DNA from 3 places in the Priestia sp. SIMBA_032 genome. Region 2 is predicted to be linked to each of the others. Evidence: a T-box and tRNA genes for the amino acid it is inferred to sense, from the RefSeq annotation. Region 2 holds a T-box; the other regions hold tRNA genes.
What was found. The T-box of region 2 lies ahead of argS (arginine--tRNA ligase). A T-box ahead of a tRNA ligase gene usually reads a tRNA of that ligase, here a tRNA-Arg.

Region 1: it has a tRNA-Arg gene. The T-box ahead of argS (arginine--tRNA ligase) is inferred to sense a tRNA for this amino acid. The anticodon was not compared.
Region 3: it has a tRNA-Arg gene. The T-box ahead of argS (arginine--tRNA ligase) is inferred to sense a tRNA for this amino acid. The anticodon was not compared.

Annotation. Positions count from the first base shown of each region.
Region 1 covers NZ_JAWRXD010000006.1:184,261-194,463, forward strand. Annotated here, with positions in the region: gene SB717_RS20185 (tetratricopeptide repeat protein) at 1-1,248, shown strand, start outside; gene trxB (thioredoxin-disulfide reductase) at 1,360-2,313, shown strand; gene SB717_RS20195 (8-oxo-dGTP diphosphatase) at 2,617-3,075, shown strand; gene rapZ (RNase adapter RapZ) at 3,117-4,010, shown strand; gene SB717_RS20205 (gluconeogenesis factor YvcK family protein) at 4,007-4,993, shown strand; gene whiA (DNA-binding protein WhiA) at 5,027-5,971, shown strand; gene SB717_RS20215 (HPr family phosphocarrier protein) at 6,000-6,254, shown strand; gene clpP (ATP-dependent Clp endopeptidase proteolytic subunit ClpP) at 6,289-6,876, opposite strand; tRNA gene SB717_RS20225 (tRNA-Arg) at 7,097-7,168, shown strand; gene SB717_RS20230 (hypothetical protein) at 7,370-8,044, shown strand; gene rpoN (RNA polymerase factor sigma-54) at 8,331-9,641, shown strand; gene SB717_RS20240 (glutaredoxin family protein) at 9,654-9,902, shown strand; gene SB717_RS20245 (sugar-binding transcriptional regulator) at 10,036-10,203, shown strand, end outside.
Region 2 covers NZ_JAWRXD010000010.1:68,919-79,121, reverse strand. Annotated here, with positions in the region: gene SB717_RS23365 (APC family permease) at 292-1,638, shown strand; T-box leader at 1,729-1,944, shown strand; gene argS (arginine--tRNA ligase) at 1,996-3,684, shown strand; gene SB717_RS23355 (Glu/Leu/Phe/Val family dehydrogenase) at 5,443-6,720, opposite strand; gene pdxS (pyridoxal 5'-phosphate synthase lyase subunit PdxS) at 6,860-7,744, opposite strand; gene SB717_RS23345 (NAD-dependent succinate-semialdehyde dehydrogenase) at 7,761-9,230, opposite strand; gene gabT (4-aminobutyrate--2-oxoglutarate transaminase) at 9,247-10,203, opposite strand, start outside.
Region 3 covers NZ_JAWRXD010000002.1:192,605-202,807, reverse strand. Annotated here, with positions in the region: gene ilvB (acetolactate synthase large subunit) at 1-1,636, opposite strand, end outside; T-box leader at 1,705-1,958, opposite strand; tRNA gene SB717_RS06945 (tRNA-Arg) at 2,278-2,351, opposite strand; gene SB717_RS06940 (metallophosphoesterase) at 2,477-2,989, opposite strand; gene SB717_RS06935 (XTP/dITP diphosphatase) at 3,005-3,598, opposite strand; gene rph (ribonuclease PH) at 3,608-4,354, opposite strand; gene SB717_RS06925 (GerMN domain-containing protein) at 4,489-5,574, opposite strand; gene racE (glutamate racemase) at 5,687-6,481, opposite strand; gene SB717_RS06915 (MarR family winged helix-turn-helix transcriptional regulator) at 6,492-6,935, opposite strand; gene SB717_RS06910 (PH domain-containing protein) at 7,147-7,761, opposite strand; gene SB717_RS06905 (inorganic phosphate transporter) at 7,875-8,873, opposite strand; gene SB717_RS06900 (DUF47 domain-containing protein) at 8,889-9,521, opposite strand; gene SB717_RS06895 (penicillin-binding transpeptidase domain-containing protein) at 9,964-10,203, opposite strand, start outside.

The DNA of each region.
Region 1 (10,203 bases), on a different contig from region 2:
GACGATACATTAGGAAGCTGTTACTACTACATAGCTAACAGCTATGCGCATCTTGGACTGTTTGAAGAATCAAAAAAATACGCGATGTATTACATTGAGCATTTTCCAAATGGTGACCTCTTTCGATCGGCTACAGATCTGTTAGATTTACTATCAATTGATGTGGATGAAGAAGATGAAGAGCCTAAAAATCAGCTAGGCGACATGCTGATTATAAAACAAGAACAAGCAAAAAGACTGCTTGAAGCAACGAATTTTGAAGAAGCAGTGGATTTGTTAACTGAAATAATTGATGAGTATCCAGAATTCTGGTCTGCATATAATAATTTAGCGTTAGCTTATTTTTATTTAAATAAAATTGATGAGGCAATGGATTTGCTGAATGAAGTATTGGAGAAAAACCCTGGAAATCTTCATGCGTTATGTAATCAGCTGATTTTCTATTATTATTGCCATAAGCATAAAGAAGTTGAAGAGCTTACAGACGGGCTTAGCCGCGTTTATCCGATGTCATTTGAACACCGCTATAAGCTTGGAGCGACATTTGCGTTGATTGGTCAATACAAACTATCATACAGATGGTTAAAAAAGCTTTATACGCAAGGTTTTCAAGGAGACAACTCATTTCATTATTGGCTTTCATACGCCTCTTACTATACTGGACATGAAGCCTTCGCTAAAGAAATGTGGAAGCTGGCATTGGAAGAAGTTCCTGATAAAGAAGGAGAGGAGCCTTGGCGCATCAGTCAAAAAGCTGCGAAGGTTTTTCAATCGAAAGTGGATGTTACAGCGAAAAAGAAGTGTGCAACAAAAAATGTTCACGATCAGCTTTACAGCTTGTATATGGCAAAAAAGCTTCCTGAACAGCAGCGTCTGCTTCTTTTAGAAGAAATCAAGTCGTCCATACATATGAGTACACTTTTGGATGAAGTATATACGTATGTATGGCAGGATAAACAACATGTGATTTTTGAGGTGGCAGATGTTATTGAACTGGAGATGGAGTCGCAGACTGAAAGTGATGCCCAGGATCTTTTAAGCTTTTGGTTTTATGTATATGTACAGGTATATAAACAATCCTATGATTTTCAGCATGTGAACGTAAATGCATGGGCTGCAGCCGTCACATATATATGGGCGAAAGAAAAAAGCCAGGCTATTACTCAAGCCGATGCGGCAAAACAATATTCCATTTCCGCTGCAACAGTTAGAAAGTACAGTAAAATTGTGAATACGTTATTAAATTGAGCAAAAAAATAGACGATAATAGGAAGAACATATTAGGATAGTGGTAACGAAATAATTATCCATAAATTTGGAATCAACTACGAAGGAATTTCCTAAAAGGAGTGTAAAGCAATGACAGAAGAAAAAATTTATGATGTCATTATTATTGGAGCAGGTCCAGCAGGTATGACTGCTGCTGTATATACATCTCGTGCAGATTTATCAACACTAATGATTGAACGCGGAATTCCAGGCGGTCAAATGGCTAATACGGAAGATGTAGAAAACTATCCAGGTTATGATCATATCCTTGGTCCTGACCTTTCTAACAAAATGTTTGAGCATGCAAAAAAATTCGGTGCGGAATATGCGTACGGTGATATTAAAGAAATCATCGACGGAGAAGAATACAAGACAGTTCGTGCAGGCAGCAAAGAATATAAAACACGTTCAGTGATCGTTGCTACTGGTGCTGAATATAAAAAATTAGGCGCGCCAGGAGAAAAAGAACTAGGCGGCCGCGGCGTATCTTATTGTGCTGTATGTGACGGCGCATTCTTTAAAGGTAAAGAGCTAGTCGTTGTAGGCGGTGGAGACTCTGCGGTTGAAGAAGGCGTATATTTAACACGCTTCGCAACAAAAGTAACAATTATTCACCGACGCGATGAGCTTCGCGCGCAGAAAATCCTACAGCAGCGTGCATTTGACCACGAAAAAGTTGATTTTATTTGGAATACAACGGTCAAAGAAGTAAATGAAAAAGACGGTAAAGTAGGCAGCGTAACGTTAGTAGACACAAAAACAGGTGAAGAGCGCGAGTTCGGTGCGGACGGCGTATTCATTTATGTTGGAATGGTTCCACTAACAAAACCATTTGAAAGCCTAAACATCACGAATAAAGAAGGATATATTGAAACGAACGAGCAAATGGAAACAAAAGTACCAGGTGTGTTCGCAGCTGGAGACGTTCGTGAAAAGGCTCTTCGTCAAATTGTAACAGCTACAGGTGATGGCAGCATTGCTGCTCAAGCGGCTCAGCACTATGTAGAAGAGTTAAAAGAAAAGTTAAAAGCTATTCAGCAATAAGGCTGAAATCAATCTTTTACAAAACGTAATTCCGTTTTAACTGTTCTGTAACACCTGTGAAACATTGATGGGGTACTATATAGATAGTAATTGACCCCCTTTTATAAAATATATGTATGTCGGGCATAGGACGTGTTCCTATGCCTCTTTTTTGTGACTATAACAGATTGAATTTACGTATATAACAGCAATGTTTTATTTTCAGAAAATTTAGTAATAGTTAGTTCATCTCCGTTGTGAGAGAAGTTTGTTTCGTAGTATAATAAAAGAAAATGTCAGTATACATATGATGAGGTGGAAAACATGCAAAGGGTCACAAATTGTGTATTAATGAAAGACGATAAAGTATTGTTGCTTCAAAAGCCACGAAGAAACTGGTGGGTGGCCCCTGGTGGGAAAATGGAGCAAGGAGAATCTGTAAAAGACTCTGTTGTAAGAGAATTTCGTGAAGAAACAGGAATTTATTTAAAAAATCCCACTGTAAAAGGTATCTTTACTTTTACGATGAAAGAAAACGATCAAATTTCATCTGAGTGGATGATGTTTACTTTTTTTGCTACAGATTTTGATGGGACAAATGTGCTAGAATCAGAAGAAGGCAAACTCGGATGGCATAATTTGAGTGAAGTAAGTGAATTGCCGATGGCACCGGGAGATCATCACATTATCGATTATGTAGCAAAAGGGTCGGGTGTTATTTATGGCAACTTTACGTATACAACGGATTTCGAGTTATTATCTTATCGAATTGATCCTTGTTAATGATGAATAGACATGTATGCATAGATTGAGGGGGATGGAAAATGAGTACTGGGTCTGTAAGCGATATTCAATTAGTGATTATTACTGGAATGTCAGGTGCAGGAAAAACAGTAGCAATTCAGAGTTTTGAAGATTTAGGGTTCTTTTGTGTAGATAATTTACCCCCTACATTGCTACCGAAATTTTTAGAACTCATGAAAGAGTCAGGGAATAAAATGAATAAAGTTGCTCTTGTTATGGATTTGCGAGGCAGAGAGTTTTTTGAAAGCCTATTTGAAGCATTGGATAACATGAGTGAAACAACGTGGGTCACGCCACAAATTTTATTTTTAGATGCAAAAGATTCTGTACTGGTGACGCGCTACAAAGAAACGAGACGTTCGCATCCGCTAGCTCCTTCGGGTTTACCGTTAGAAGGAATTGGTATGGAACGGGAGCTGCTTGAGGAGTTAAAAGGAAGAGCTCAGCTTATTTATGAGACATCAGAGTTAAAGCCAAGAGAGCTTAGAGAAAAGATTTTAACTCAGTTTTCTTCTCACGCTTCACAAGTTTTTACTGTTAATGTGATGTCATTTGGTTTTAAATACGGGGTGCCTATTGACGCTGATTTAGTCTTTGATGTGCGCTTTTTGCCAAACCCTCACTACATTGACCATATGCGTCCCAAAACAGGGCTTGAAGAAGAGGTTTCTTCTTACGTATTAAAATGGACGGAAACTCAAAAGTTCATTGAAAAAGTAGTAGACCTACTGTCGTTTATGCTTCCACAGTACAAGCGAGAAGGTAAAAGCCAGCTGGTCATCGCTATAGGGTGTACAGGCGGACAGCATCGCTCCGTCACATTAGCTGAATATTTAGGTCACCATTTCCAGAATGAATACAAAACTCATATTTCTCATCGTGACATTGAGAGGAGAAAGGAAAATCATAGATGAGCAGTGAACAGCTTCCAAAAGTTGTCGTCATTGGGGGAGGAACGGGTTTACCAGTGCTGTTAAGAGGGTTGAAGGAATACCCTCTTGATCTTACAGCCATCGTAACCGTAGCAGACGACGGGGGAAGTTCTGGCCGATTGCGCGATGAACTTGAAATCCCTGCTCCTGGTGATATTCGAAATGTGCTAGTTGCTTTATCTGATGTAGAGCCACTAGTTGAAGAGCTTTTTCAGCATCGATTTGATACAGGAAATGAGCTTACAGGCCATTCTCTTGGCAATTTGTTGCTTGCAGCTATGACGTCTATTACTGGCGATTTTGTGCATGCTATACGAGAAATGAGCAAAGTACTAAACGTCAGAGGGAAAGTGCTTCCGGCAGCTAATCAAAGTGTTGTGCTGCATGCGGAGATGCAAGATGGATCCATCGTAACAGGTGAATCTAAAATTCCAGAAGTTAATAAAAAAATTAATAAAGTATTTTTATCGCCTGCCGATGTGAAACCGCTTGTCGAGACAATAAAAGCTATTCGACGCGCTGATTTAATTGTATTGGGGCCCGGAAGTCTTTATACAAGTATTTTGCCGAATTTACTGGTGCACGATATTTGTAATGAGCTTTGTTCGACAAAAGCAAAGAAAGTGTACGTATGTAACGTGATGACGCAGCCGGGTGAGACATTGGGTTTTAAGGCAAGTGATCATATTAAAGCGCTTTACAACCATATGCCGTGTGCGTTTTTAGATGCGATTATCGTCAATAATGCACCTATTCCAGCACCTTTAAAAAAGAAATATCAAGTAGAGCAGGCTCAGCCTGTGGAATATGACCGTGAAGTATTGCTAAAATTAGGTTTAGAAGTGATTGAAGATCAAATTATTCAGTATGACGGCAGCGTAATTAGGCATGATACAAAAAAAGTAGCAAAGCTTGTGTATTCTATGCTGACATCGCTGCAAGGTAAAGCGAATACGGGTGTTTAACACTATTTCCGTATGTAGATTGGAGGTGAAGTTATGTCATTTGCATCAGAAACAAAAAAAGAGTTAACGAATTTAGAAGTCAAAGATTGCTGTGCAAAAGCAGAGCTCTCTGCATTAATTCGAATGAATGGTTCACTTTCTTTTTCGAATAAAAAATTCACAGTTGATGTTCAAACTGAAAACGCAGCGATTGCTCGACGCATTTATGTCTTGCTCAAGAAAAATTATGATGTGTCAGTAGAACTGCTTGTGCGTAAGAAAATGCGGCTGAAGAAAAACAATGTGTATATTGTTCGATTAGTAGAGAAAACGAGAATGCTTTTGGAAGACTTGAAAATTGTAGAAGAAGGATTCACTTTTACACATCGTATTTCACCAGAGCTAGTACAAAAGAAATGCTGTAAGCGATCCTACTTAAGAGGCGCATTTTTAGCCGGCGGCTCTATTAATAACCCGGAGACATCATCGTACCATCTTGAAATCTTTTCATTGTATGAAGAGCACAACGAAGCTTTATGCAATTTAATGAACGAATTTCAACTGAATAGTAAAACATTAGAACGGAAAAAAGGCTATATTAACTATTTGAAAGAAGCTGAGAAAATTACGGAGTTTCTAAATATTATTGGAGCCCATAACGCTCTTTTACGGTTTGAGGATGTAAGAATCGTCCGAGATATGCGAAATTCCGTTAATCGCTTAGTTAATTGTGAAACAGCTAACTTAAATAAAACGATCGGAGCGGCCATTCGTCAAGTGGAAAACATTCGTTATATTGATGAAACAGCCGGATTAGATATCTTACCAGAAAAGCTAAGAGAAATTGCTCGTTTGCGTGTGGAATATCAAGACGTTACGTTAAAAGAGCTTGGCGAGATGGTATCTGGAGGTCAAATTAGCAAATCGGGCATTAACCATCGGCTGCGTAAAATTGACCAAATAGCAGACAAGCTTCGCGCCGGTCAGCCAGTCACATAAGGGGAATTGCAAGGGGGAGGATTTTATCATGGAAAAACAAGTAGAAGTGAAATTAAAAACGGGATTACAAGCTCGTGTTGCGGCACTATTCGTGCAAGAAGCAACTCGTTTTACATCTGATGTGTACTTGAAGAAAGATGAGAAAGTAGTCAACGCTAAAAGTATCATGGGGTTAATGAGCTTAGCGATTAATAATGGTTCTCTTATTACGCTCATTGTTGAAGGGGTAGATGAAAAAGAAGCAATGGATGCGTTAGTCGCTTACGTAGAGAACGATGCATAAAAAAGCCTTTCCCAAAGTGGGAAAGGCTTTTTTCTTATTTAGGGTCGTTTTCTAATACTTTGTCAATTAGACCGTATTCTAAAGCGCGTTCAGCAGTCATGAAATTATCACGATCTGTATCACGTTGTAGCACCTCTAACGGTTGACCTGTACGCTCAGCTAAAATTGAATTTAGTTTTTCACGTAAGAATAGAATACGTTTTGCCGCAATTTCGATTTCAGTAGCTTGTCCTTGAGCACCACCAAGAGGTTGATGAATCATTACTTCGCTGTTTGGAAGAGCAAAACGTTTGCCCTTTTCACCAGCAGCCAGTAAGAAAGCACCCATTGATGCAGCCATACCGATACAAATTGTAGAAACTTTTGGCTTAATGAATTGCATCGTATCATAGATAGCCATTCCAGCTGTAATAGAGCCACCTGGGCTGTTGATATAAAGTGAGATATCTTTTTCTGGGTCTTCAGCAGCTAAGAATAGAAGCTGAGAAACGATTGAGTTAGCTACGTTATCGTCAATAGCACTACCTAAAATAATAATGCGGTCTTTTAATAAACGTGAATAAATGTCATAAGCACGTTCACCACGGTTTGTTTGTTCAATAACTGTAGGAATTAAGTTCATATTAAATTCCTCCTTAACAAGAATAATTTGTTATGTACCTATAATACACGTATGGTCAATAAAGGTCAAACAAAAGAACCTCTACTACACATATTCGCTTAAAAGGCTATGTATTCCTCTTTGACATTATTAAAATTTTTCCCCCTTCTAAAAAAAATAAACGTAGTATCCTATTGAAAAGAGAAGTTTTCTCTCCTATAATGGAAGTTGTGACAAATATGCCCTCGTAGTGTAGTGGATAGCACAAGAGATTCCGGTTCTCTTAGGGTGGGTTCGAATCCTGTCGAGGGCGTCTTAAAACGTTGCGGATTACGCAACGTTTTTTATTTTGAGTAAAAAGGCTCACCTTCTCAAAAAATAATATTTATTTTCCTCCTATAACCCTTTATACGCGTAAGGAAGCAAGAAATTAATTCCATTGTACCGGTTGCGGAATTTGTCAGAATACTATAAAACAGTATATAAGGAAAAGAAACACGGAGGAGGAATAAATATGAAATATATGAACAAACTTTTCATTGTCAGTGCATCGGTAGCACTATTGCTGTCTGCATGCGGGACGAACGAAGATTCTGCTCAGCCGAAGTCTAATGATCAAGCAGAAAATGTTCAGCAGGATACAGCTTCTAAATCTGATCAAACATCAGGTGCTGCAAAAGAAGAGTCGAAAAAAGATGGGGATTCTTCTGAGGTCTCAGCCAAACCTTCAGGAAGTCAATCATCAACTAGCGAAACAGCGAAAGATGGACAGTCAACGTCTTCTTCAGAAACAAAGCTAACAAAAAGTCCAGAACAAGATTATTCTATTCAAGTAATGGACGGTTATAAACTAACGGGTGAAGAACCAGGAAAAGATGCGTTAGTATTAACTTCAGATGATTCTCAATTTATGCGTATTGAAATGCTTTCATCAGAAGCATCGCTGGACGACGCTGCTCAATCTGTTAAACAAACGGCAACAGCAGTTAATAAAAATGCAGCAGAGAAAAAGAATCTTGAAGAAAATGGAATCTTCAAAGATTCTGTCTGGTATGAAGCCACGTCTGGCGATCATACGGTAAACGCCGTGTTAGTTAAAGGAAAGAAACCAATGAAGCTAACCATCTTTACGAAAAATGACGAAGAAAACTTAGACAAGTTTATGCAAATGGCACAAACTATTGAATAAGCAATTCTTCTATATAGTATACACATGCAGAAAATTCGACATGACGGAGAAAACGTCATGTCGGATTATTACTCGGATCATGTGGTTGGTGCGAATTATAATGAAAAGTTATAAAGGTGTATAGCTCTATTACTTTTTTGATGGCTAGTAATTAAAAATAGGATGAACCGCTTCGTTAACAAAGGTTGACGGAGATTTTTTGATGAAAAAATTACATATAAAAAATAGTTACATGCTCTTTGAAAGCGTTTTTATAGTAAAATAGATGAAGGGGAGGGGAGAAATAATGGAGATTGGATTATTTCAGCAGCAGTCGTTAAAGCTGACGATGTCAAAAGAATTATCGCAAGCTATTTCTCTTTTACAATATTCATCGATGGATATTGTAGCGTTTTTACATGAGCAGGCGCTTCAAAATCCGCTTATAGATTTTTCAGAGCTGCCCGTCTATACATCTCACAATCAAAAAAATCATGCAACTTCTGATTCAACAGATTATATGAGCAGTATACCAGCTCCTAAAGAAACGCTGTACGAACATTTAATGAATCAATCCGCATTATTAAAATTAGATGAATGTGAGCAGGCAGCCGTTGAGTTTGTTATTCATAGTCTGGATGATGCTGGCTATTTGCACGATGAGTTAATTATACTTGCTAACCAGCTTGGCCAAGGTCAAGAGCAGGTTGAAAAGGCTCTTCAACTTGTGCAGCAGATGGATCCGGCAGGAGTAGGGGCGAGAAGTTTACAAGAGTGCTTAATGCTTCAATTAAAAAGAAGTAATCAATGGACAGAAAAAATAGAGCAAATTTTGACACATCACTTTGAGGAATTTGCGTATAAAAAATGGATGAAAATCTCAAAATTATGTCAAATCTCACTTGAAGCTCTTCAACAATTACATGAACAGATTAAAAAATTAAATCCTCGTCCTGGATCATTTTATATGAAGTCCAATGAACGATTCATTGTACCGGATTTTATTGTAAAAATTGAAGATGGAAATGTCGTTGCTTATGCAAATGAGGATTTGGAACCTCGTCTTTCAGTGAATGAACAATACAAACTTCAGCTGAAAAATAGGCAGAACCAAGAAATGTTTTCTTATTTGCAAGAGAAATATCGTGAATTTCAATGGATTATGAAAAGTTTACACACACGCAAAGACACATTAAACGCATTAATGAATACCTTACTCGTTGAACAAGAAGCATTTTTTAAAAAGGGTCCTTCGTATTTGAAGCCGTTAACAATGAAGGAAGTAGCAGAACAAACGTCTGTGCATGAATCAACGATTAGCCGTGCTACTCGGCACAAATATATTCAAACGCCTTTTGGCACCTTTTCAATGAAATCTTTTTTCTCAACTAGTATTCAACTGGGCAACAACGAAGCGACTTCTACAACTCACGTAAAGGAACTGCTTAAAAAGCTAGTATCAGAAGAAAACAAACAGCGTCCGCTTTCAGATCAGCAGTTGGCTAACGTCTTGCAAAGCAATTATAACGTTACTATTTCAAGAAGAACGGTAGCCAAATATCGAGACCAATTAAATGTTCTGCCATCCAGTCAACGAAAACTTTTTGTCACGCAGTAAAGGAGTGAGAATGTGGAAGTCATACTGTATACAAAAAACGGCTGTCACTTATGCGATGATGCAAAGAAGCTGCTTGCAGAGATGCAGTCTGAGTTTCCCTTTCAGCTTATTGAACGGGATATTTACAAAAACGATGAGTGGTTGGAAAAGTATCACCTTGCGATTCCTGTAGTAGAAATGGACGGAGAAGAAGTGGAATATGGAAAAATAACGGGTATTCCGTTAAGAAAACGCTTACTTTTAAAAATAGGCAACACATGAGTTGAATAAAGGATTCACTCCTGTTAGAATAGATTTTGTAGCAGGGTGAATTTTTTTTACGCAAGGTGGGACATAATATGTCTATACGGGACAAAATATGTCCAGCGAGTTTATGCCTTAAGGGGATTTTAACATGCGTTCTTTAATAGAAGTACAACGAAAATTATTACCTGAACTTCTCTCAGTTATGCAAAAGCGCTATCAAATCTTGCAATACATACGTTTAATGCAGCCGATTGGTCGCAGAAACTTAGCTGTAAGCCTTGGGCTCACAGAGCGTGTGTTACGAAGCGAAGTAACA
Region 2 (10,203 bases):
AAATGGATGGAATCTTTGTACTAGAACCCCATAGGTTATGCAATAAAGCATAATCTATGCAATTCTAGATAAAATCATAAACAAGAATAACAAGTAAATTAGGTGCAGCCTTATTGTATATATATTGATTGAAGCTTGGCATAAAATTTGCATTACCTTTACTGAAAGCAAAAAATTTATAATAATGTAAATTGTGAGTTTTATTGATATATCTTTATCAAGTCGTTTACAAACATATTTTTTTGTAGATAGGTCTTATTGGATTGTGTTTTTTATTAGGAGGAATGATAAGTGAAACAGGTAGAGTTAAAACGTTCATTAAAATTGTCATCTATTGTATTATTAGGGATAGGTTATATGGGTCCGATGGCTGTATTTGATACCTTTGGAATCGTTTCAGCTCAAACAAGGGGGCATGTTCCGACTGCTTATGTTTTTGCCCTAATAGCTATGCTCTTCACAGCGATAAGTTACGGTAAAATGGTCAAGGTTTATCCTGTAGCAGGGTCAGCTTATACATATACCCAAAAAACCATAAATTCAAATCTTGGTTTTCTTGTTGGATGGTCATCCTTGTTGGACTATTTGTTTTTGCCTATGATCACTGCTGTTTTAACAAAAATATACCTCTCGGCACTTTTTCCTAGTATCCCATCTTGGTTGTTTGTTGTAGGTTTTATAGGGGTAGTTACGGTTATTAACTTGTTTAGTGTTAATGTTACAGCTAACTTTAATAACCTCCTAGTCATCTTTCAAATATTAGTTATCATTATTTTTGTGATTTTGGTTATTACGGGTTTAGCTCATGGGGAAGGAACAGGTAGAATTCTTTCTATTCAACCCTTTTTTCAGGCAGACATGCAGCTATCAAGCCTAATATCAGGGGCAACGATTCTTTGTTTTTCATTCCTAGGGTTTGATGCAGTAACGACGCTGGCTGAAGAAACAGCCAATCCAACAGTCACTATTCCACGCGCGATATTTCTAACAGCTTTTGTGGGAGGAGTATTATTTGTGGGAGCTTCCTATTTTACACAGTCCTTCTTTCCAGATATATCACGTTTTAGTGACCCTGAAGCTACCTCTCCTGAAATCGCTTTATATGTAGGGGGTAAATTATTTCAAGCTTTCTTTTTAGCAGGTACTGTAATCGGAACCTTGGCTTCAGGGCTATCCTCACATGCGAGTGTATCCAGATTGTTGTATGTAATGGGGCGTGATAATGTACTGCCAAAAAGGTTTTTTGGCTATATACATCCTCGGTGGAACACACCCTTTCTGAATGTTCTATTTGTAGGGGCTATTTCCTTATCAGCGATGTTCTTTGACCTGTTGACAGCAACTTCTCTGATTAGTTTTGGCGCTTTAATTGCTTTTACTTTTGTGAATGTATGTGTAGTTGTACATTATGTGATAAGAAAGAAGCAACATAAAACAATTCAAGGTTTTGTGAACTATCTTTTATTACCGATTATAGGAGCTGGAGGAGTGATTGTCCTCTGGGTTAATCTAAGTATTGATTCCTTGATATTTGGTCTTGTGTGGGCAGGAATAGGTCTAGTTTATCTGACTTACTTAACGAAATTATTTACTAGTAAACCTCCTCAATTTCAGTTTGAAGAGGTAAAAGAATTGTAAAGCAGCATTGAAAAATCTAAGGGATAAAAGCTATATAAATAATTTTCAGTTGATTTTTTAGAATATTCGGTATATAATGACAAAAATATTATAAATTCATTGAAGAAGAGAGTAATTTTGATTAAATCTTAAAGCGAGTTAGGGATGGTGAAAGCCTAATAGATTTATTATTATGAACCGCACTTCTGAGAAGCAGCCTGAAATGATTTAAAAGTAGGGTATGCCGGGGAAGACCCGTTACTACCTTGTGAAGAAGGTTCAATTTGAACAATAAGAGTGGTACCGCGGGTAAATCTCGTCTCTGATAAGAGACGGGATTTTTTTGTTTTTTTAAAATAAAAGAGACTAGGTGATGACATGGAATTTGATAAAATATATGCTGAAGAAATAAGCAAAATATTAGAGAATAAACTGACAGTTAAAAGTATTATGAAGTTAATTGAAAAGCCTAAGCATAGTACCCAAGGAGATATTGCCTTTCCTTGTTTCACATTAGCTAAACTACTTAAGAAACCACCTCATGCTATCGCCATAAATTTGGCTGAACAATTAAAGCATCCCTTGTTTGCTAAGATTGTAGCTCAAGGACCTTATGTAAATGGATTCTTTAATAAGGAGATCGTTGGCAAAGAGGTTATAAACAATATCTTACAACAGAAAAGTCACTATGGAACACCTAAAGTAAAAAAGGAAGGGACTATTACTATTGATTTCTCCTCCCCAAATATAGCTAAACCATTTTCCATGGGCCATTTACGATCAACAGTTATAGGAAACTCATTAGCCAACATAGCTGAAAAATGTGGTTACAAGACTGTACGTATAAATCACTTAGGAGATTGGGGAACACAATTTGGGAAGTTAATTGTTGCCTATACATTATGGGGAAACGAAAGCGATATAAAGAAAAATCCAATTCATGAGTTATTAAGCTTGTACGTAAAATTTCATGAAGAAGCTGAGGTGAAACCGGAGCTAGAGAATCAAGCAAGAAAGTGGTTCAAAAAACTAGAAGACAGCAACAAAGAAGCAATAATGCTTTGGCAATGGTTTAGAGAAGAATCACTTAAAGAATTTTCCCGTATTTATCAGCTTTTGGGTGTTCATTTCGACTCATATCAAGGAGAAGCTTTTTACAATAATAAAATGGATAAAACAATTGAGCTATTAAATAATCATGACCTGTTGTCTAACTCAGAAGGAGCTCAGGTAGTGAATCTAGAAAATGATTCTTTACCTCCATGTCTAATTAAAAAGTCAGATGGCGCTACATTGTATGCAACAAGAGATCTAACAGCAGCATTATATAGACAAGAGACCTATCAATTTAAGAAAGCTTTATATGTAGTAGGGCACGAGCAAAGTCTTCATTTTAAACAAGTATTCTTAGTCTTAGAGAAAATGGGGTACGACTGGGCAAAAGAATTAGTTCATGTTCCTTTTGGCTTTATTTTAAAAGAAGGTAAAAAGATGTCTACCCGTAAAGGTAAGGTAGTTCTTTTAGAAAAAGTTATTGAAGAAGCAATAGTCTTAGCTAAACAAAATATTGCTGTTAAAAACCCAACGTTACCGAATCAGGATGAGGTTGCCCAACAAGTAGCTGTAGGTTCTATTATCTTTCAAGATTTAAAAAATGAGCGACTCAATAATATTGAATTTTCAATTGAAGAGATGTTAAAAGTGGAAGGAGAAACAGGACCGTATATTCAATACACATATGCTCGTGCTTGCTCCATTTTAAGAAAAGTAGGTGAACCTTCACATTTCGTATTCAGTGAAGGAGCAAATGAATACAATTGGTTGTTAATAAAACAACTCATGGTATTTCCTAAGATTATTGAGAGAAGTTTTGAGAAGTATGAGCCATCCCATATTGCTAAGTACTTAATTGATGTAGCACAAGAGTTTAATAAATATTATAGTCAAGTCAAAATCCTTATGGAAGACAAGCAGAAGGAAAGTCGCCTTGCTCTGGTAGAAAGTACGACGATTGTTTTGGAAGAGGGGTTAAGACTACTAGGAATTCAGACACCAAAAGAAATGTAATAGATAAGCATTTTTTAAATAAATATGTTTATAAAATCTTTACTACCGAGGGAGTTGGATTGTGGTTTAATAACGATTATAAAGAGAATATCCCATCGGTACTTTGAAATTGCAAGAAGACAAACATATAGTTTAAAATTGCTATTTATAGGAGTGGTAAAGTTGGGCGTCTCTTCTTATAATAGCTAAATATGTGTAGAAGATATGATTTGCAGTCTTTTTAAAGAATTAGGCATAACATTCATATCTTTGCTTACTATTTATTTTTTTTATAAATTAATCTACAAAAAATAAGTAAACTCTAGTATTAAGGGTTTACTTATTTTTGTACCGATAACGTACATTATGGTGCGACAAGAAGTCGCTTTCTTATACAGTGTAGCTAACGCTACTCATCTAGACGCGAAGATGATCTCCATCCGAAACGGCATTCTTGGTAACGAGTCTGTCGGTTGCATGAGGAAATACGGAAACAGAGGACAAATGCATGATTCAGAATACTGCTAGGAGAAGATAGACATGGTAAACGAAAGTGAAGGTTTGTAAGCTTCGTCAGCGTTAGCTTAAGATAATGCACAAGTTTCGCTTAGGTTTTTGTAAGAGGAAAAGTAGATTCATAAAGCTGCTGTGACGCGTCCCGTATCTTGCCCGGAGTAAAGAACCCACCTAACCTCGTCGTATCTATAAGATGCGGAACTTGGTAAGCCCTTTGTCATCTGTGTAAACAGTAGGATGACTGCAAAGTCAAACGATGTGGCAGAGGGTAAAGGATACGAGAGAAAGCAAATGCCATTATCTCGAAAGAGAACAGGAAAGCAGGAAACTGTATAACTGAATGGATACTATCGTCCTTACGGACAAACCCATGATAGGCCCGAAAGGGAGCCTACTTCTCGTTGGTCTCTCGTAGGAACATAAGGTTGTGGCTATCTTCTGACGAAAGAAACGTACTGTTATGTATACCTCCATTTGGAGCGTCGGCGTACGTTTTACTTACCGATATGGTGTGTGATGAGGATACGACAGCAAATGGACCTGCAATGTAAGGCTTGAGCCGTATGAGTTGAAAGGATCATGTACGGTTCTTAGGGGCAGCGATGCCCCTCGCTTACCCGACTTAACAAGAAATGAATATCATATACAGCCTAAAATAGAAAAAACTACTGTCCCTCGCCAACAGTAGTTTTTTCTCATACAGACAATCAGAAAATCGTGTTACGAATACCAACGCCGGAGGGTATTCTAGTTATATTTTGTTCCAATTATCTAAGGGATATACTAATACATATAAATTTAAAAACAAATTTTATAATCGACTCTACTTAGATAGAAACCAACTTTTTCTTTCATCTAAGTATCATTAGTTGTTAAGTAAATATTAAAGTACTTCGTATATTATTAAAGCTTCACCATTTACTCTAAACGACGACAAATGACCATTTTTTCTACAACTTATTTGACTTCTAAATCACAGAATACCAACTATTTTTTACAGTTATCTCTTTTACTGCGACTCTCGTTTTTCTAAAAAAGGTATACTTTTATGGGCAAGATATTTAAATCTATTACAAGATGTTAAAGTATTTATATCGATATATTCTCCTTCCACCTGAATCTTAGGACAAACAAGTCATATCAAGGATGTTTAAAAAGCTGCATAAAGGAAAAACAAAGCACAATTGGGAACCCTTCTCCCAATAGGGATTCTCTTTTTGATGTGTTTCGGAAAGAGGTATTATGGTAACTAGCCATGATTCTTTAAAATTCGAACCATCCTCGGAGACGAGAAGCCTCTACTATTTTTCGAATTCCTTGTATATAGGCCGCAACTTTGAGGTTTGTTCCGAACTTATCGGCTGTATGGACAATGTTTAAAAAGCTTTCTGTCATTTTCTCTTTTAAACGTTCATCAACAAGCGCTGCTGGCCAGTAATAACCTTGATTGTTTTGACACCATTCAAAATATGAAACAATGACACCTCCAGAGTTAGCGAGAATATCTGGAACTACCATTATCCCTTTTTTATCTAATATTTGAATGGCTTCCTTAGAGGTAGGACCATTTGCAGCTTCAATAACAATTTGGCATTGAAGGCGCTCTGCATTTTCTCTTGTAATAACCCCACCGATTGCAGCAGGAATTAATATATCACATTCTTTCTCTAATAATTCTTGATTTGAAATTGTGTCATTATAAAGAGTAGTTACAACACCAAAAGAATCTCTATTTTCCATTAAATAAGGAATATCTAACCCGTGTGGATCGTATAATGCTCCCAATGCATCTGAAACCCCTACTACTTTTGCGCCTAATTCATGTAAATATTCAGCTAAATAACTCCCTACATTGCCAAATCCTTGGATAATAACACGCATACCTGTAATAGGAATATTTTTTATTTCGCTAACTAATTGAATTGTATATAATACCCCTTTAGAGGTTGCTGTCTCTCGTCCTTCTGATCCGCCAAGCACTAAAGGTTTACCTGTGATAAATCCTGGTGAATCAAACTCACGAATATGATCGTATTCATCAAGCATCCACGCCATAATTTGAGAATTCGTATACATATCCGGTGCAGGTATATCTTTCGTGGGCCCTACAATTTGACTGACGGCTCTTACATACCCTCTGCTTAACCTTTGCAGTTCCGATAAACTCATGTTTCTTGGCTCACATACAATGCCGCCTTTTGCTCCTCCATATGGAAGGTCAGTAATACCACATTTTAAGCTCATCCACCCTGCTAGTGCCTTAACTTCTTCGGGTGTAACATCTGGGTGAAATCTTATTCCACCTTTTGTTGGGCCAGTTGCATCGTTGTGTTGAGCACGATATCCTTGAAATATTTGAGTAGTACCATCATCCATTTTTACAGGAATACTTACCTCTAAAAACCTCATGGGCTTCTTCAAAAATTCAAATACTTCTTTTGGATAATTTAGATAACTAATAGCTTCTTTTAATGTTTCTTGAAATTCCTCTAAGGGATTATTTAATTCTACTGATTTCTCATGATGTGAAGTGTTCTCCATTTTTATAAGTTCTTTTTTCATATGGACCCCTCTTTTTCATTTAATAGTAGCTATTTATAATCTCAAATGACTGATTGTCATTCATTGCATAGATTGAGGATATGGCTCGTTTCATCAAATAGAGTAAAAATAAATGTATTTACCATCCACGCTCTTGCATTCTATGCTCAGGTAAAATAGTAGATATTTCAATGCCTTTCATTGCTGTTCCCAATCCTTTTGAAAGGGCAGAAATTAATTCATAATCTTCATAATGAGTCGTTGCTTCTACAATCGAACGTGCAAATTTCACAGGGTTTTCTGATTTAAAGATTCCAGAACCAACAAATACGCCGTCTGCACCTAGTTGCATCATAAGTGCGGCATCAGCAGGTGTTGCTATCCCGCCAGCAGCAAAGTTTACAACCGGTAAACGACCTTCACGTTTAATTTGCAGTAATTGCTCATAAGGTGCGCCTAATAGCTTGGCTTCTGTCATTAACTCATCTTCATCCATGCCCACAACCTTACGTACTTGAGCATTTACTTTTCGCATATGGCGCACTGCTTCAACGATATTTCCCGTCCCTGGTTCACCTTTTGTACGAAGCATTGCAGCTCCTTCAGCAATACGACGAGATGCTTCGCCAAGATCGCGACAACCGCACACAAATGGAACCGTAAATGTATTTTTATTTAAATGAAACTCCTCATCAGCTGGAGTCAACACTTCACTTTCGTCGATATAGTCTACACTCATCGCTTCTAGCACGCGTGCTTCAACGATATGGCCAATACGAGCTTTTGCCATAACCGGTATAGAAACGGCACTCATTACTTCCTCTACAATAGTAGGGTCAGCCATACGAGCCACGCCGCCAGTAGCCCGTATATCAGCAGGAACCCTTTCTAACGCCATAACCGCAACAGCGCCCGATTCTTCCGCAATTTTTGCTTGCTCTCCATTTATAACATCCATGATGACGCCGCCTTTTTGCATTTCAGCCATACCGCGTTTTACTCGATTTGTTCCCTTATTGTTCATTGTAAGTTTTCCCCTTCTATCTTTCATTGTTCAACTCGATTGATATATATTTCAACTCAAGGTATTCATCAATCCCATGATGGCCGCCCTCACGCCCTAAACCACTTTCTTTATAGCCCCCAAAAGGTGCTTGTGCTACTGAAGGTAACCCATCATTTAACCCAATAATTCCATATTCAAGTTCTTCGCTAATACGAAAAGCACGGCTAAGACTTTGAGTAAAAACATAAGCTGCTAACCCATAATTAGTGTTATTAGCTCGTTGAATCACTTCTTCCTCGGTTTTAAATGTGGTAATAGGAGCTAAGGGTCCAAATATTTCCTCTCTCACACATAACATCTGATCTTTTACATTCCTAATAATAGTAGGTGGGTAATAAAACCCATCACTTGATTCAGGCTTAGTGCCGACATAGACAGTTTCCCCACCGTGTAACAATGCATCGTCAACAAACGACTTTACTTTGTCTACGGCTGCCTGATCAATTAATGGTCCAATATCTGTTCCCTCTTCATATCCATTCCCTACCTTTAGTTTCTCTAATTCATTCTTAAAGATTTCAATAAACTCATTTTCAATAGATTCATGTACATATATTCTATTTGTACATATGCAAGTTTGGCCAGCATTCCGAAATTTAGAGTTAATTAATCCTTTTGCTGCTTTTGATAAGTTGGCATCCTCCATTACAATAAAAGGAGCATTTCCCCCTAATTCAAGGGAAACTCTTTTTACATTTTCAGCAGCACCTTTCATTAGTACTTTCCCCACCTCTGTAGATCCAGTAAAAGTTATTTTTCTAACGCGATGGTCATTTAACCACTCTTTACCAATTTCTTGTGAATTACCAGTTACAACATTTAACACTCCCTTTGGAATACCAGCTTTTTCAGCCAGCTCGGCTAATTTCAAAGCTGTTAATGGAGTTTCATTCGCTGGCTTTACAACTGCTGTGCAGCCTGCTGCAAGGGCTGGTGCGACTTTTCTTGTAATCATGGCTGCTGGAAAGTTCCATGGGGTGATGGCTGCAATAACCCCCACTGGTTCTTTACGGATGAGAATCCGTTTATTAGGATGCGAAGCTGGGATTGTCTCCCCATAGATTCGCTTTCCCTCTTCAGCGTACCAAGAAATAAAACTATTGGCATACGTAACTTCACCAATTGCTTCTTTTATCGGCTTTCCTTGTTCTTTAGTCATCATTTTTCCAATTTCTTCTTTAGACTCATCAATTAAATGAAACCACTTCATCAATACTCGACTACGCTCTTCAGCTGTCTTGTGTCTCCATTGCTTTAAAGCTTGATAAGCAGCATCTACAGCCTGTTTGGCCTCATAAAACCCTCCTTGAGGAATGAGCCCAACAACTTCATGTGTTGCTGGATTTACTACTTTCTTTAATTCTTTGCATTCACTACCTATCCAATTTCCGTCAATATACATGCTAAATAGCTGATTTTTTGCTTCTGTGCTACCAGTCTTCATTTTTATTTCTCCTCTCTTAGATATGTTGAACTGTTACTGCAGATTCTATTGATTCTTCTAAAATTACTAACCCTTCCTCAAGCTGTTCATCTGTTATTGTGAGGGGCATTAGAATACGAATCACATTTCCAAATATCCCTGCGCTTAATAAGAGTAGCCCCCTATTTGTTGCTTCCTGTACGATTTTCTGAGTCATTTCTTTATCTGGTTTTTTTGTATACTTATCTGTTACAATTTCTAGCGCACACATTGCCCCAAGACCTCGAACCCCGTCAACCTGCTCAAAACGATTAGATAAATATTCAAATTTATTCAACACCTCTTTTCCTAATATTTTTGCTCGATTATTTAGATTCTCTTTTTCGATAATGTCCAAGACTTCCAATGCTGCACGACAACCTAGTGGACTTCCTGAATAGGTTCCACCCAATTCGCCAGGTTCTGATACATCCATAATTTCTTTCCTACCAATAACCCCACTAATTGGCACTCCGGCTCCCATTGATTTTGAAATTGTAATAAGGTCAGGGGCAATATCAAAATGCTCAATAGCAAAATATTTTCCTGTTCTTGCAAAACCAGTTTGAATTTCATCGGCGACAAATACAATGCCATTTTCTTTACAAATTTCATGTACTCTTTGTACAAATGCTTTGTTAGGAATAATAAAGCCACCTTCCCCTTGTACTGGTTCCATAACAACGGCAGCCACCGTTTGGGGAGAAACCTCTGTTACTAAAAATTGTTCAAATTGTTCGATTATGAATTCACTATATTGTTGATCAGTCATTTCCTTGGGTCTGCGATATTCATATGGATAAGGAGCCTTATATACTTCAGGGGCAAAAGGACCGAATTCATACTTATATGGTTTAACCTTACTTGTCATTGTCATAGTCATTAATGTGCGACCATGAAATCCCCGTGTAAATGAAATAACTCCTTGTCTTTTTGTATATTTCCTAGCTATTTT
Region 3 (10,203 bases), on a different contig from region 2:
AAACAGGTCCATCTGTTTCCATTGCTTCTTTCAGAGCCGCATGCGCTTCTTCTTCAGTAGAAGCTTGTAAACCTTTGATATCATAAGCTTCTGCAAGCTTCATTAAGTTAGGCTGATTCGGAATTAAAGAGTGCGAGTAGCGTTCTTCATAGAAGATTTCCTGCCACTGACGAACCATACCAAGCGATTGATTGTTGAGTACAACCACTTTTACAGGTAAATTTAATTCTCTAATAACCCCTAATTCCTGAAGCGTCATTTGAAATCCACCGTCACCAACGACTGCTACAACTGTTTTATCTTTATTTGCCAGCTGAGCGCCGATTGCAGAAGGTAATCCAAAGCCCATGGTGCCAAGACCACCTGAAGTTACCCATCGATCTGGATTATTAAATGTGTAGTATTGAGCTACCCACATTTGATGTTGCCCAACGTCCGTTGTAACAACGGCATCTCCATTTGTATACTTGTGAAGCAACTCAACTACTTTTTGTGGTTTTAACACGTCTGCTGAGTTCTGATACCACAATGGATATTCTTGTTTCCACGCTGCTAATTTCTCATGCCATTTCGTATAATCTCCAACTTCTCCTTCTTGCAGAAGCAATTGCTTTAATACTTCTTTTGCATCTCCAACAATTGGAATCTTGGTTGGAACATTCTTTCCAATTTCCGCTGGGTCGATGTCAATGTGAGCAATTTTTGCATTTGGTGCAAAATGCTTTAAGTTACCTGTTACTCGGTCATCAAAGCGTGCACCGATACTAATGAGAAGATCACTCTCATAAATTGCCATGTTTGCTGTGTACGTTCCGTGCATGCCAGCCATTCCTAAATGAAGCGAATGATCTGCAGGGAAACAGCCTAATCCTAAAAGCGTATTGATAACCGGAATATTTTGACGCTCAGCATAATTTTTTAATTCTTCTGAACCTTTACTCAATAACACTCCCGCACCTGCTAGGATAACAGGTTTCTTTGCAGCTGCTACTGCGTCTGTTAACTTTTTGACCTGCAGCTGATTTGGAAAATAAGTTGGCTGATAGCCAGGTAAATCAATTTCTCCTTCGTAATTAAATGTTCCATCACCCTGTGCCATATCTTTTGGAATATCGATTAAGACTGGACCAGGTCTTCCTGTTGTCGCAATATGAAATGCCTCTTTGATGATTCTCGGCATGTCGCTGATATTGCGTACTTGATAGCTATGTTTCGTAATTGGCATTGTGATTCCTAATACATCTGCTTCTTGGAACGCGTCAGAACCAATTACACTTGAAGCTACTTGACCAGTAAAAACAACTAAAGGAAGTGAGTCAATCATCGCATCTGCCAAACCTGTTACGATATTTGTTGCACCAGGACCACTTGTTGCGATAACTACACCGGGTTTACCTGAAATTCTTGCGTACCCTTCTGCTGCGTGAATTCCACCTTGTTCGTGACGAGCAAGTACGTGGAACATTCCTGAACCGTATAGCTTATCGTAAATCGGTAAAACGGCTCCCCCTGGGTAACCGAAGATGACGTCAACATTTTCTCTTCTTAGAGATTCAATCAACATGTCAGCTCCATTCATTTGTGCCCCAGTGCTTACAGGTTCTTTCGTTTGCATATTGGCTCCCACTTTTCTCATCCTTTCGTTTTCTAGATAAAAGAAAAAAGACTTCTCACCCCTAAATAGACCCTATCAAATGATATAGGTCAAGGGGCGAAAAGTCTTTTGTACTTTACGCGGTACCACCCTCGTTTGTAATCGTAATGATTACCTTATGAATGTATACTGTACATTCTTTTTGATAACGAGTGCTTTGGAAGTACACTCGGTCGCCCTTACTGAATTTCAGGGTGACACTCTGAGGTGAGTTCATTTTGAGTTGGTAACGCCGGCTTCCAGCAACCCGACTCTCTGTTGATACCTAAACATCAAAACTACTTATCCTCTTCAACGTTTTAAAACGCTATATGCTTTTTGAACAATGCTTTACACATCATATTTTAAATTAATTAAAATTTTTAGAAAACTTATATTTGAGGACTATCTTACGCCCATTTCTATGCATAGTCAACCACTTTTCAAGTTTTTTTTAGACAATTTAGACTAAACAGAATATTTGAATGCGTTTTCATTATTGATGTAATAAGGGTTTACAGCAGTTCAAAAAGTTTTTCTGAAACGCGCATTTGTACACACTGAATGAACAAACATTCACTTTTAAAATAAATAAAAAAATCCCGGCTTTTACTAAAAAGTAAAAGCCGGGATTTTTTTCTCGACGTCCCAGGAGAGATTCGAACTCCCGACCGACGGCTTAGAAGGCCGTTGCTCTATCCTGCTGAGCTACTGGGACATAATGTTAAAGTGTATCAAAGACAATACCTATTATATTCAAATATAATTTAAAAGTCAACGTTTTTTTGAAATTTTATGAGAAGAGAGGTAAAAAACCTTCTCTTCTCCCTATATTTGGCTATATTATGCTGAAAGTGTACAGGTTAACTGCATGCTAGGAATATGTTTACCGCTTATATCGTAAAACTGCACGGTAGCTTCTGTACCATCCATTACTAGTATAGCATACGTACACTCTTTTCTCATACGAGGAAGTAACATACTTCCTGGATTGATAAATAAAACTCCGTCCATGAGCTCAGCTCCCGCTATGTGAGAATGCCCAAAGCAAACAACATTCGCCCCGACTTCTCTCGCTTTGTAATGCAGATTCATCATAGACATTTTAACATTATATAAGTGACCGTGTGTAACCAGACACGTAGCTTCTCCAAGCGACTCTACTCGATCATTAACGTAAGATGCATCGTAGTCACAATTTCCTCGAACGCCTAAAAACGCAGACATTTCTTTGCTGTCTTGCGGCAACTCAGAGTCCCCACAATGGATCATCTTATCTACATCAGCATGTCTCTCTCTGATAGTGAGCAGTTCTTCTTGTAACCCGTGGCTATCGCTTACAATTAATAGTTTCACACGTCATCACTCCTTCTAAAATTGCGCATCAATTAGCGGTGCTAGTTTTTTTAACGCATTTGCTCGGTGACTAATCTGATTTTTTTGTTCTTTAGACAATTCTGCCATGGAGCATCTCCATTTTTCTACAAAGAAAATAGGATCGTACCCAAAACCGTTTTCCCCTCTTTTTTCCTCCAAGATGTGCCCTTCACATGTGCCTTCTACAATTTCTGTTCTTTTTCCGGGCACTGCAATAGCAAGAGCACAATGAAAGCGTGCCGTGCGCTTTTCAAACGGCACGTCATTTAATTTTTGAAGTACCTTCTCTATATTAGCATTATCATCTTTATTTTCACCAGCATAACGCGCGGAATAAACGCCTGGCTCCCCGTTTAAGGCATCTATAGCAAGCCCCGAGTCATCGGCAATGACCGGCTTATTTAATGCGAATGAAATGGCCTCTGCTTTTAGCGTCGCATTCTCTGCAAATGTAACGCCCGTTTCTTCCACGTCTTCCATCTCAGGAAAATCAAGAAGCGATTTCACTTGAAATCCCTTTGGTGAGAAAAGTGTTTCAAAATCTTTTACTTTGCCTGCATTTTTAGTTGCAATAATGATTTCACGCACGTTAATCCCTTACCTTTCTTTAACCGGAATGTAAGCAGTCAGGTGATCAAGAACTTCCTTTTGCTGTTCAATCAATTGATAAACACCCTTTTCCCCTAAATCCAGAAGATGGTTTAACTGTTCTCTCGAAAACGTCGATTCCTCTCCCGTTCCCTGTAATTCTACAAACTGTCCGCTTCCTGTCATCACAATATTCATGTCAACTTCCGCTGTCGAATCTTCTTCATAATTTAAATCTAAAATCGGATTTTCTCCATGAATACCTACTGAAGTCGCAGCTAAGTAGTCACGAATAGGAATTTCTGTTAGCTTGTTCTCTTTAACCAGCTTTCCAAACGCTAAAACCATAGCCACAAAAGCACCTGTAATCGATGCTGTTCTTGTTCCGCCATCTGCTTGAATAACATCACAATCAATCCAAATTGTCTTTTCTCCGACCTTTTCCAGGTCGACTACAGAACGCAGAGCTCGTCCGATTAGACGCTGAATTTCCATTGTTCGTCCTGTGACTTTACCTTTTGATGATTCACGTATATTTCTTTGTGCCGTAGCTCGAGGCAGCATAGAATACTCAGCTGTAATCCATCCTTTTCCTTGTCCACGCATAAAAGGAGGCACTCTGTCGTCTATGCTTGCTGTACAAATAACCTTTGTGTCTCCCACCGAGATTAATACAGATCCTTCTGGGTGCTTTAAGTATGAAGTATGAAGAGATACAGATCTCAATTCATTAAGTTCCCTACCGTCCAAACGCATTAAGCATGTCCTCCTATTAATTCATTTATATGTAATAGCTTCTTCCATTTTAACTATAAAACAGCGGAAAGAGGTCGCTATTTCAGCAGACCTCTTTCTACTTAGTCCTTTACTAGTATAACAAAAATTTGTTTTTAAAAACTACCTGTGTTCACATTTTTAGGTCTTGAAACCGGCTCCGTTAACTTTTTCCCTTTTTCATCTTTTAGCGTTTTTTTGCCATTCACCTTAATGGCAACGCTGTCTACGGCTTTTTGTTCCGTCAGGGATAACACCAAGGAGTCGAGAACACGCTGAGAAATTTCCGTTCCTTTTAAATTTCCAAAGATGTTTTTATTAAAGTTCAGCGTTAACTCGCCGTCCGCATACTTTGGAGCTGCTACGAGCTTTGCATCAGGATTAAAGTCTGTCACTAAACCTGATGCAGGCGCAGGTCCTTCTACAAGTTCGTTCACAATTGCCGTGTACATATCTTTGTCATCAGAAGCAATTCTTTTTGTGACAGGAACATAGTAAGTTTGTTTGCCCTCTTGAGCTAAGTAATAAATCGTAACTGGCTTCGTTTGGGTTACGTCAACTACTCCAGTATTATCAAAGTTAATACCATCTGCTCTGCTTAACCCTTTACTGATTGGCGTATGATTTACAGGCATCTCGTCTTTATCATAGCCGTTAATGCGAATTTTAACTTTATTTACGCCTTCAAACTGCGTCAGCGTCCAAGTGACGGCCTGCAGGATACGGAGTTCATCTTCTTTTTTATACTCAGCAAATTCAGGTGAAAAATCTGCTACCATCGTGCCGTCACTTTCCAGCTTTGTCCCTAAAACTCTTGTATCAGCAGGAAGAACCGCTCGGAAATTATTTGGCAATAAGTTTGTGACGGGTCCACCTTCTACTAAATATTCAAGAGACTGTTTAGCGACACCTTTTGATTTAGGAATTTCAAGCGTCTGGGGAACAACGTACCCGTTTTTATCAATTAAGTAGAGTTCTCTTTTGGTAGGCGCAGATGTTTCTGCCGCTTTACTTTGTTTTTTATTAGCTTCCGTTACTTTCGCTTCAGTCGCTAATGATTTTTCATCTTTCACATAGGTGACATCCTTGGGCGGATCAATTTCCTTTGCTGCGTTATCCCCTCCGAAAAGTCCACAGCCGGATAACAACACAGATGTGGTCACCACGGCGGATATGAGAACAAATTTGGTCTTTTTGGACATTCCTTTCCCTCCTCAGACTGTTTGTACTACTATGTATACGAGCTTATTTGCATTTTAGACCAGCTCAAAAAAGTTTTTGATCACAAAAAAACCGAGCATGATATGCTCGGTTTTAAAGCTTGATATGTTCAACATTATATACAGGGTGCTCAAACCATTTAGATGCAATGGATTGAAACAGTTCTGTTGATCCTGTTGTATAGAAGTAGTGTTCAGGCTCCATGTTTCTAGGAGCTAGTAAATTGCTATAAGAAAGAATAGCACTTACCTCTATTGCCGTTTCTTCACCAGAACTGATTAACTGAACTCGAGGCCCAATTGCTTCTTGAATAACTGGCTTTAATAACGGATAATGCGTACAACCTAAAATAAGGGTATCCATATCTGTATGATAAAAAGGTTTTAATGTTTCTTTTACAATTCGCTGCGCTTCCGGTCCTTCATAATTACCGCTCTCTACAAGAGGTACAAACAAAGGGCATGCTAAATTTTCCACTTCTACTCTCGTATGAAGAGCGCGGAGTGCATGTGTATAGGCTTGACTTTTCACGGTTCCGTTTGTGCCGATTACGCCTATTTTATGATTTTTAGTTACTTTAAGCGCAGCGCGTGATCCTGGTTCAATAACGCCTATAACCGGAATATCAAGCTGTTGTTGAATTTCATCGAGTACAACTGCCGTAGCTGTATTGCACGCAATGACAAGCATTTTAATATCTTTAGCTAGTAAATAATTAGTCATCTCCCATGTGAAAGCTCGTACTTCTTCACTAGGACGGGGACCGTATGGGCAGCGGGCTGTATCTCCAATGTACATAATTTGTTCTTTCGGAAGCTGTCTCATAATTTCCTTTGCTACCGTTAATCCGCCCACACCTGAATCTATAACACCAATTGGTCTACTCAAAACAATCGCCTCATTTTTCTTTCATTTCATCATGCAATTTTCGTAACGTTAATCGTAAAACTTCCGTTTCACTAGGAGAGAAGTTTGCCAGTACGCCATTTAAATACGTTTGTCGCTTTTCAATTACTTCTTCGATAACACGTGCTCCTTCAGGAAGCAAATGAATACGCACTACGCGGCGGTCTTTTGGATCTTTCACCCGAACCACCAACTTATTTTTTTCCATACGATCTACTAAATCTGTCGTTGTACTACAAGCGAGAAAAATACGATTTGATAAATCGCCAATCGTCATATCTCCACGTTCAAACAGCCACTGCAAAGCAATAAACTGAGGTGGCGTAATCGTATAATCTTCTAAAATTTCTCTTCCTTTTTGCTTCACAATCGCTGCAATATGTCGAAGTGACTTTTCTAATTCTGCCACTGTATCCTCATTATTTTTTGCTGTCATACCGTAATCCTTTCCACCTATAAGTCTTATTTTCTATTATTTCTTTCAGTTAAACCCGTCTCTACTGTTTCTCTTTTCTATTTTATATTGTGCTCTTTTTTCGGTGATTTTTCAAGGTTAACATGAGGATTCTACGACGTTCATCATAAGTCTACATACTCTCATTCAGCATCAAAAAACAGCTGCTCTATAAAAGGAGCAGCTGTTTCTATTAATTATTGATATACAGCTCGAAAACTGAGCTGAAATCTTTTGTTGTGTAGGCTGTTTTTTTATCTAATAACCAAGAAAACGCAGCTTCGTTAATTTCTTTAAATTCACTAGCAACACTTCCACTTGTATTTCTTGTACTGCTTAGTGTAGAAGAAGCTAGCTGAATGCTTTGTTTAGCAAAATCGAGCGCAATTTCATTTTCACGCGTTATTTCAGACATTTTAAACAGCGCTTTATATAAATCTTTTACCTCTTCTATATGCTTTTTGTGTACATCGATAGAAAAAGTTTCCGAGCCAATTTTAAATTTAATTTCCACATCTAAATCGACAGTTCCAGCCGTTTCTAGCATCACGTTTGAAATGTGATTTGTGCTGTAGTTATAGCGGCGAAGCATTCGCTTTTTACTTGTAGCACTTGTTCCATCAAGGTGAATGAGCGCTTTATTGGTAAAGCAATATTCATCTGACTTTGATTTGATTAGAAAATAAATTTTTTCTTGTTCTTCATGCATAACGTAATCGTCTGCATCTACCTTGTCATAATCAACTGGCTTAATAACAGAACCAATATCACTTAGCCCCAATACATCAGCAGCTACTTTTCCAAACATTTCCCCATCTCCCTTTTAAAAACGATTGTGTTATTTTCATGCTTTAAGTGTACTGTGCAAATGAGGGGATGTAAATAAAAAAAGGAGCTTCTTTACAAGAAGCTCCACATTTATTAAAACAACAAATTTAAAATCATATAGATAAGTGCAGCTAATGAAGCTGAAATTGGCAATGTGATAACCCATGTAATCACCATGCGCTGTGCAGTTCCCCATTTTACACCTTTCACTCGGTGAGCAGAACCTACACCTAAGATAGAAGATGAAATAACATGAGTAGTACTGACAGGTAAATGAATAAACGTTGCTCCAAAGATAATGGCAGCACCTGTTAAGTCCGCAGCTACTCCATTAACAGGACGAATTTTCATAATTTTACCGCCGACGGTTTTAATGATTTTCCATCCGCCAATTGACGTTCCAAGCCCCATTGCGACCGCACAAGCCAGCTGTACCCACCACTGAATATCAGTACCGCTTTGCATATTATTAGCAATAAGCGCTAGCGTAATGATACCCATTGCTTTTTGCGCATCATTCGTACCGTGTGTGTAAGACTGTAGGGCTGCAGTCAGGATTTGAACGCGTCGAAAACGCTTATTCGTTTTCGTCAAGTTATGGTTTTTAAACGTTAGTTTGATAATCGTATAGACAATATAACCTACTACAAAGGCTAGAACTGGTGAAATTAGAAGGGCTTCAATGATTTTGATGAAACCTTTGTAATTTAAAGCACCAAATCCAGCAGCTGCAATAGCTGCTCCTGCAATCGATCCAATAATTGCATGAGAAGAACTACTCGGGATACCAAAATACCATGTGATTAAGTTCCACGCGATAGCAGAAATTAATGCTGCTAAAATAACGACAGAACCGTTTTGAAGCGTATAAGGATCAACGATATCCTTTGTAATCGTTTTGGCTACGCCCGTGAACGTCATAGCACCGACAAAGTTCATGGTTGCAGCTAAAAGAATTGCATGTCGCGGTTTTAAAGCTTTGGTTGAAACAGAAGTCGCAATGGCATTAGCTGTATCGTGAAATCCGTTGATAAAGTCAAAACCAAGTGCACCAACTACAATTAGAATGGTTAATATTAGCATCGAATCCATTATAATATAGCCCCGTTACGCATTCTTCATAATAACTGATTCTAAGTTGTTCGCAACCGTTTGACAATAATCCGCGATTTCTTCTAGCGTTTCATAAATTTCTTTATATTGAATAACTTTAATTGGATCTTTACATGTTGCAAATAATTGTTTTAGTGCACGACGATATAATGTATCACAATGTGACTCATACTCTTTAATTTTAATTGCATGCTCGCTAATTTGAAGAAGCTTTTTCTCAGACAACAAATTAATCGTAATTAAAATTTCTTCAGCACAGCCTTGAATATTTTTAACAAATTCAGCTACATATTCATCAAATGTCGTAATTGAATGAATTTCCATTAAAGCAGCAAAGCTGTCGATGCCATCAAGTACATCATCCATACTCATCGCTAGCTGTAAAATATCTTCACGCTCAATTGGAGTAATAAATGCTTTGTTCAACTCAGTAATCACTGTATGCACGTATTTATCACCTTTTGATTCATACGCTTTTAAAACGTTGGCAAATTCCTTTAGGTCAGATACATTTTGAAGTTCAAAGCTGCCTAAAAACTCCGCTGAGTCCTTAATATTTTGGGCAATGTCCATTAACATTTCAGAAAACTTGTCTTTTTTTCTTTTGATCACGTTGCAATCCTCCATCCAATTTATCGAAACTTTACCACTCGTTTTTTCTCTCTATCTTTTTATATGTGTTCTAGTTTCTTTTTTCATTTAAAGTAATGGATAAAACTTAGCTGTTCATTACTATAACGAGAGAAACCACCTCTCTTGTGTATCAAAAAATTCTAAAAAAACAAACGTTTACCAGAGCAAAAGTCCCAAAAGATGGTTCTTTCACCTATAGGTTATGCGATTCATTTTTTTACGCCAAGTCAAAAATTACTCCTATTATTGTTAATTGTCAATAACTTTTCAAACACATTTTTTTAGGCTTCTTTACAATACATTAACAATAATACGTTGATTCCTTTTAAAATAAGGGTTTTCAGAGCTTGTATAAAACTGGGATTTACAAAAACTTAACATTAGTGCCCTTGTGTAAATAATAAAAGCCAGCTCTTTTAGAACTGGCTTTTATTATTTACTTATTATATTGCTGAAATACATTTTTTACTTTCGGCACGACGTAATGACTTCCGCCTTTATCTTCTACCCCTTCAACCATCATTGAAACGAGTAAGTTTTTCTGTTTTGTGTCCACAGCTACAAACCATCCATTTTCCTGACCTTTTTCACCTTGAGTTTTCTTTAGCTCTGCCGTTCCAGTTTTTCCAGCCAGGGTTAACCCATCTATCTTCGCAGCATGCCCCGTACCGTTTTT